2 regions of the Vibrio sp. 1401 genome follow, and region 1 is predicted to be linked to the other one. Evidence: riboswitches for the same ligand, from Rfam matches in the RefSeq annotation. Region 1 holds a riboswitch; the other holds the start of a gene.

The links. A riboswitch is a leader RNA that binds a small molecule or an ion and turns the genes downstream of it on or off. The one in region 1 is predicted to bind cyclic di-GMP.
Region 2: it holds a riboswitch for cyclic di-GMP, as region 1 does, so the genes downstream of both, gbpA (N-acetylglucosamine-binding protein GbpA) here and R7Z77_RS09135 (TfoX/Sxy family DNA transformation protein) in region 1, are expected to answer to the same signal.

Annotation. Positions count from the first base shown of each region.
Region 1 covers NZ_JAWOWF010000013.1:50,019-54,183, reverse strand. The annotation lists gene purR (HTH-type transcriptional repressor PurR) at 270-1,274, shown strand; cyclic di-GMP riboswitch class I at 1,562-1,651, shown strand; gene R7Z77_RS09135 (TfoX/Sxy family DNA transformation protein) at 1,768-2,358, shown strand; gene R7Z77_RS09130 (TVP38/TMEM64 family protein) at 2,473-3,159, shown strand; gene R7Z77_RS09125 (DUF2007 domain-containing protein) at 3,180-3,500, shown strand; gene R7Z77_RS09120 (alpha/beta fold hydrolase) at 3,532-4,165, opposite strand, start outside.
Region 2 covers NZ_JAWOWF010000037.1:2,926-7,090, reverse strand. The annotation lists gene R7Z77_RS17190 (cryptochrome/deoxyribodipyrimidine photo-lyase family protein) at 1-1,135, shown strand, start outside; gene R7Z77_RS17185 (fasciclin domain-containing protein) at 1,216-1,716, shown strand; cyclic di-GMP riboswitch class I at 1,989-2,089, shown strand; gene gbpA (N-acetylglucosamine-binding protein GbpA) at 2,188-3,651, shown strand; gene R7Z77_RS17175 (patatin family protein) at 3,704-4,165, opposite strand, start outside.

The DNA of each region.
Region 1 (4,165 bases):
GTGAGCGCAAACGATTAAATATGATTTATATGTAAACCGCTGAAATATAGCGGTTTTTGTGTTTTCTTAACAGGTTGATGGCAATTTCTCATCAGATAGAAAAAAGATAAAATTCATCGACCGATGCTGCTACGTACCCTTTTGTCGCACTTGGATCAACCGCTGCCGAGACACTTAGCGCCAATTTTATATTGCTAGGTGTGAAACCATTAGAGCATCAGGTACATCCAATACGACATATTTCAGTAGCTCGATACAGGACACCATTTATGGCCACGATAAAAGACGTTGCTCGCTTAGCCGGCGTTTCCACTACGACAGTTTCGCACGTTATCAATAAAACGCGTTTCGTTGCAGAAGCAACGCAAGAAAAAGTAATGAAAGCCGTTGACGAGCTGAATTACGCGCCAAGTGCCGTTGCACGCAGCCTAAAATGCAACTCAACTCGTACGATTGGCATGTTAGTAACTCAATCAACTAACCTATTTTTCTCAGAAGTGATTGATGGCGTTGAGAGCTACTGTTACCGCCAAGGCTATACTCTGATTTTATGTAACACAGGCGGGATTTACGAAAAACAACGCGATTACATTCGTATGCTGGCTGAAAAGCGCGTTGATGGCATCCTAGTGATGTGTTCTGACTTAACCGAAGAACTAAAAGAGATGCTTGACCGTCATGCGGACATTCCTAAAGTGGTCATGGATTGGGGCCCAGAGAGCTCACAAGCAGACAAGATCATGGATAACTCAGAAGAAGGTGGCTACATTGCAACCAAACATCTGATTGACAATGGTCATACGGATATCGCTTGTCTAAGCGGTCATTTTGAAAAGCTTGCTTGCCAAGAGCGCATTGCAGGTTTCCGTCGCGCAATGAGCGAAGCGAACCTAGCTGTAAATGAAGACTGGATCCTTGAAGGTAACTTTGAATGTGATACGGCCGTATTAGTTGCAGATAAAATTACCGCAATGGACAAGCGCCCGACGGCGGTATTCTGTTTTAACGACACAATGGCTCTAGGCCTAATGAGCCGCTTGCAACAAAACGGGATCAAAATTCCTGAAGATATTTCAGTGATCGGCTACGACAACATCGAGCTTGCGGAATACTTCTCTCCACCGCTAACGACTATCCACCAACCTAAACGTCGTGTTGGTAAAAATGCATTCGAAATTCTACTTGAGCGTATCAAAGATAAAGAACACGAAAAACGAATTTTCGAGATGCAACCTGAGCTTGTAATTCGAAATACTGTGAAAAAAATGAACTAAATTTCACTGTATTTAACCGTGTTAAATAAGCGCTCTACAGGGGCGCTTATTTTTTTGGAAAAATTAAGCATTCTCTAATACTTCACACCACTCTAATAACAATTGACTAACGTTAACTCCCTGTTTTATATAAATGTAATATATATTAAGAACTCCTTTTCAAAGGCCAATTTGCACCTTTCCATATGCAAAATAGAGCATTCAATCTATCATTTTTATTGAACCGAAATCACACTTTTAACGCTAAACCGTGATGTTAATTCAATATAAGAAGTATGCTCATTGTGTCACGCACAGGGCAAACCATTCGAAAGAGTGGGACGCAAAGCCTCCGGCCTGAACCATATTACGATATGGAAGGTAGCGGGGTTACCGATGGCAAGTGTGTAAGCAATGACTTTACTCTGTAATGACATTGTTTTTACGCATGTTTGCTACTCTCTCGGACCTGACTTTTGGTGGCGTAATATTAATTACACCGAGATAACAAAACATGGATAAACCGATACTCAAAGACTCTATGAAGCTATTTGAGGCACTTGGTAATATCAAGTCGCGCTCAATGTTTGGTGGCTTCGGACTATTCGCTGATGAAACAATGTTTGCACTAGTGGTAAACAATCAGCTTCATATCAGAGCAGACCAAAAAACTTCATCTGACTTCGAGAAACAAGGGCTAAAGCCTTACGTTTATAAAAAACGTGGCTTTCCAGTCGTTACAAAGTACTACGCTATTTCCAGCGATTTATGGGAATCAAGCGAACGCTTAATCGAAGTAGCGAATCAATCATTGAAAAAGGCAAAGCTTGAGAAAGAACAGCAAGCAAGTACAAAGCCTAACCGTTTGAAAGATTTGCCTAACTTACGACTGGCTACCGAGCGCATGCTAAAAAAAGCCGGCATCGAATCCGTAGAGAAGCTTGAAGAGGAAGGTGCGCTTAACGCCTATAAAGCGATAAGAGATACGCACTCTGCAACCGTCAACATTGAGTTGCTATGGGCACTAGAAGGGGCTATCAACGGCACTCATTGGAGTGTGGTACCTCAAGCTCGCCGAGATGAGTTGATGAACGGCCTCCAATAAAAGTCGGCCTAAAAACTATCTTGTAAAACCGCAGTCTAATCTGCGGTTTTTTTGTGAAATTTTTTCGGTTTTCCTACTGTCTTATTACATATATCCCAAATTGGAATCAAAATTATGAATAAGAAACTGATATTAGGTCTCATCCTACTAGCGGCTATCGTCTTTTTAGGTATTAACTTTGGCCAGTATTTAACCTTAGAGAATGCAAAAGCCCAACAAGAAGCACTAACTACATACATCGATCAGAATTTTGTATTCTCGGCTGCGATTTACTTTTTTACCTACATTGCAATTACCGCTTTTTCTATCCCAGGAGCGGCAGTAGTCACCTTACTTGGTGCAGCCTTATTTGGTTTTTGGACAAGCTTGCTACTGGTTTCTTTCGCTAGCACTATGGGGGCAACACTGGCCTTCTTGAGCAGCCGATACTTATTGCGTGACTGGGTACAAAACAAATTCGGAAATAAACTCAACGCAATTAATCAAGGTGTCGAAAAAGACGGAGCTTTTTATCTATTTTCCTTGCGTCTAATCCCTGTATTCCCTTTCTTTCTAATCAACTTACTGATGGGCTTAACGCCGATGTCTGTAGGTAGATTTTATCTCACTAGCCAAATAGGTATGCTGCCAGGCACAGCCGTATATCTGAATGCAGGTACTCAATTAGCAACAATTGAAAGCCTATCGGGCATTGTTTCACCCGCAGTATTAGCGTCTTTTGCGCTATTGGGACTATTTCCAATCATCACTAAATGGGTTATGAATAAAGTAAGGCCGACACCAAGTCAGCAAAACTCGTAATTGGTGAAGTGGGTATTTTGATGAAAATATTTATCGCTAAAAACCCAGCAGAAGCACACATTGTATGTGAGCTGCTTAAAGTGGAACAAATTTACTGTGAAGTTCGTGGAGAAGGTATTTTCGGCTTAAAAGGAGAACTGCCGTTTGGTGATGATACCGATCCTTATGTGTGGCTTTTTGACACTGCACAAAAGATGAAAGCTGAAGAAATAGTAAAAGCATATCGAAAACAATCCGATAGGCATGAGTATCAAGATTGGCAATGCCCAAAATGTCATGAAATAAACGAAGGGCAATTTGGTGCATGTTGGCAATGTGGATATCAACTAGGAGAGCTATAGCGGCTCTCCTATTCAGTGGATGCACTCAGTTTTAAGCACATACAGCTTGCTGTTTAATAAACTCGATGGAGTGTTGATTGAAGTCTTCTGGACGCTCTACATTGCATACATGACCACAATTCGGGATTTCTCGTAGAATGCTGAGCTTATGTGCTGCAACCATTTCTTTGACAGGTTTAATAAACATGTAATCCCTGTCGCCCATTAAGTAAAGAGTCGGAATGGGTAACTCTCGATCTTTAAAATATTTCATTAACGGATTTACATCAGCGGCAAGAATAAACCAACGTTTAAATTCTTTTTGGCAAAGCTTCTTGGCTTCGCGAATAAAAAGGTGGCGAGATTCTCGTTGGCTTCTTTGAGGCATAACAATATAAGCGAACAGTTTGTAGAGCCACATGTACGGTAGGATATGCTTACAAAAATTACCTAATTTCACCAATATCTGAGAACGAGTGTTAAGCCTTGTGACAGCACCGCCGAGCACCATCGAACGTACGCGCTCTGATGACAATTCAGCAAGGTTTCGAACAATAATAGTACCAAGCGACATACCGACAAAATGAGCGGATTGGATCTTTAAATGGTCCAATACTTTCAAAATATCTTGGGTAACTTCCGTAAAGGTATAACGGCTAGCAATGAGCTCTTTAAGTAACTGATTT
Region 2 (4,165 bases), on a different contig from region 1:
TTGGCTGTATGAGCAGAACATCGACTGGTTTGAGTTCGAACACGGTGCTGTTATCAGAGGTGCAAAAAACCGGCAAGGTTGGGACAAACATTGGGACTCTGTCATGAGAGCCTCAATAAACCCTATTGAGCTCCAAACCGACTTATTGCATTCATTGGATGCAGAAACTCTCGGCTGTTCGTTTTCGCCACCACCATCCTGGCTATCAAAATGCAAAGGAATGCAAACGGGAGGAAGCCGGCTCGCTTGGAAAACACTAGAGGACTTTTTTCATCGTCGAGGTCGTGATTACTATCGAAGCATTTCTAGTCCCACAGCCTCACGCACAGCCTGTACTCGACTTTCTCCATATCTCGCTTGGGGTAACATATCCTTGCGTGAAGTTTATCAATACCTTTTGAAACACTGGAAAGTCGCTGGGTTTCGTCGCAGCTTAATTGCATTGTCTTCACGGCTTCATTGGCACTGTCACTTCATCCAAAAATTCGAATCGGAATACGACATGGAGTTTTACTGCGTTAATCGGGCTTACGAACCATTGATTAAACAAAGTAGTACTTTCGATGAAGAAAAGTTAGCAGCATGGAAATCCGGGCATACTGGCGTACCTTTGATTGATGCCTGCATGCGCTGTTTGCACCACACTGGTTACATTAACTTTCGCATGCGTGCCATGCTGGTTAGCTTTCTTACTCACCACATGAACATGGATTGGCGAGTAGGTGTAACGCATTTAGCGCAACTGTTTCTCGACTTTGAGCCTGGAATTCATTACCCACAATTCCAAATGCAAGCAGGAGTAACCGGGACTAACACAATCCGTATTTATAATCCGATCAAGCAAGCCCAAGAACATGATCCTAACGGTACGTTCATCTACAAGTGGGTGCCTGAGTTACAAATGGTTCCTCCCCCTCTTTTATTCGAGCCCTGGACAATGACCCAGATGGAAGCTGTCATGTATCAGTTGCAGCCAGATAGCCGTTACCTTGCACCTATTATCGCACCAGACAACACAGCTAAGGCAGCAAGAGAGCGCTTATGGGCGTGGCGGAAACGAGCCGATGTGAAACAAGAAGGCAGACGAATTCTTGCGCGACATGTTAGGCCCTCAAAAGAAAGTAGGACGCGATGATCATCTTTCAATCACGATGCGTACAAATGCAAACACACTCCAGGGAACCCGTTGTACCCTCAACTAGTAAGGAACACACTGTGTTCAAACGTATCTTAGTTATCGCGGCTACACTGATGGCGACATTATCTTTTATGCTTCCCGTTCAGGCTCATGAGCATGGCATGATGAAAGCCGATATTGTCGACGTTGCCGCTGAAAATGGCTCTTTCAATACGCTTGTTGCTGCGGTGAAAGCAGCGGGCCTGGTTGACACTCTCAAAGGGGAAGGCCCATTTACTGTTTTTGCACCAACGGATGACGCTTTTGCAAAACTGCCAGACGGCACAGTCGACATGCTCTTAATGCCGGAAAACAAAGACAAGTTAGTATCTGTTTTGACTTATCACGTCGTCCCAGGGAAAGTGATGGCTGCCGATGTTGTTAAGCTAGACAAAGCGACTACGGTTCAGGGGCAAGATGTGATGATTAAAACCATGGGCGATAAAGTCATGGTTAACGATGCAAATGTCATTGCAACCGATGTGAAAGCTAAAAACGGTGTCATTCACGTGATTGATACTGTCATCATGCCGAAATAACACCATTCAAAGGGCGGTACACTCCGCCCTTTAGACAGAACTTCTTCCACCCTTAGCACGATTCCTCTCCACTTATCCCCAACAAACCTCCACCCATTCACCGTGACTATAAAAAAGATAAAAACAAAATTAAAATCAATGCCTTGCAAGACGACACTGCACAATATTGACGAGGTTAAGATATCGTTATCTTTCAATTTGAGAACAGGATTCCATGTCAGTGACGTTTACTTTTCCACATGTAAATTCTTAAGCTAAATTTTGGCTGCTCAATCACATTTCGGCAAACCATTCGAAAGGGTGGGACGCAAAGCTTCCGGTCTGTCTGCATTTAAAAATCTAAAAGAATGCTCATGATAGCGGGGTTACCATGACGCAGTGTTACAGAAGTCCAATTTCTGTAGCGTTGCTTTATGCTCAGCATGCGCCGGGGTGTGACACTAGTTTGTCAGCCATAACAGAGGACATGTGATGAAATCATTTCCAACCAAATCCGTACTCGCGTTAGCACTTGCAAGCATTAGCTCAGGTGCTGCGGCTCACGGTTATGTATCAGAAACCAATGGTGGTGTCGCTGCAAGTCGCTCGGCACTATGTAAGTATCCAACGCCAGATACTAACGAAAAAAATAATAACTGCGGTGCGATTCAATATGAACCGCAAAGCGTTGAAGGCCCTGATGGCTTTCCCGAAACAGGGCCTCGCGATGGTAAAATAGCGAGTGCCGAAACCGCTTTAGCAGCTGCCCTTGATGAGCAAACTGCCGACCGTTGGGTAAAACGCACTATTCAAGCAGGTACACAAACTTTTGAATGGACATTTACCGCTAACCACGTGACGCGCGACTGGAAATATTACATCACCAAGCCTGATTGGAACCCAAACGCTTCACTATCACGAGACTCTTTTGATCTAACTCCTTTCTGTGTCGTCGACGGCAATATGGTTCAACCCCCGAAACAGGTAAGCCATCAATGTAATGTGCCTACTCGCGAGGGATACCATGTCATCCTGGCAGTATGGGATGTTGGCGACACTGCAGCCTCATTTTATAACGTGATCGATGTGAAATTTGATGGTGACAGTCCCGTAATTCCAGATTGGAAGCAAGGCGGTCAAATTATTCCTACAATGGATTTAAATATTGGGGATTCGGTTTATACGCGCGTATTTGATCAAGCAGGTGAAAACGTGGCGTATAGAACTGAACTAGAAATTACCGATGCAGCAATGGGCCAAGCGAAAAACTGGTCTTACGCACTCGCGACTAAGCTAAACCAAGAACAAGCAAAACTGCAAGCCGGGCAGTATGCAGAGGATAAATTCACTCCTGTTTATGGTACTAATCCGGTGTATCTGCAAGCAAATAGCGGCCTTGAGCGAGTAGAGATCGGTTATAACATTGAAACTCCTGTTCCAGAATACTCACTCACAGTAGATGGCTTAGCAGACGAGTATATCATTGAGTCAACACCGACAACGTTGGATCTGACACTAACTGCTGAAGGCGATTTAAATGCAGAACTCACCGTTTACAATCACCATCGCGAACCACTTGCAAGTTGGGCAAACGAAATGAAAGACGGCTCGGTAGAGGCGATATCGCTCGCTTTAAGTAAATCGGAGCCGGGTCACCATATGCTCGTAACACGTATTAAGGATAAAGATGGCAACTTGGTGGATCAGCAAACACTCGACTTTCACTTAAAAGAAGAGTCAGTTACTCCACCACCATCTGATGAGTACGATTTTGTCTTCCCTGAAGGACTATCTAGCTACACGGCGGGCACAAAAGTGCTTGCCAGCGACGGGGGCATTTATCAATGTAAACCTTTCCCATATTCTGGTTACTGTATGCAGTGGAAAGAAAGCGCAAATCATTACGAGCCTGGAATAGGTTCACACTGGGAGATGGCTTGGGATAAAGTCAACTAAATCACCCTTTGAACGTTACGCAAAAGAGCCTCACTATGAGGCTCTTTTATAATCAAATGCAAAAATGACAATTTTCCCGGTCTAAACCATGAACACCAGATAAACTAGTGAGATGCGCTCGCCCCTCAATCAGTCCCATTTCATACCCTTCTAGTAAAACGGATTGTCGCATTGATAAGCGCTGAACATGAAAATTATCTGGTGGGGCAATCACCCTAACATGTGTTCCTGGTGGAGGGTTACGAATAAACTCTAATGATTGATTATAGTTATCTGCACGTCTTAACATCGCATCCGCCATTTTGGGGTGCTCCGCAAAAAGTTTCTTCATCAGCCATGTGGTCTTAACTGGCTTTTTGGCATAATTCAGTGGGTGAGAGAGTACTACGGTTATGTCGCGAGCCCCTCGACGATAAGCCTCACGCACTGGGATAGAATCAGCGACCCCACCATCGGTATAACAACCGCCAGAAAAACAAGGGGTATGCTTGTAGGCAATCGGTAATGCTGTTGT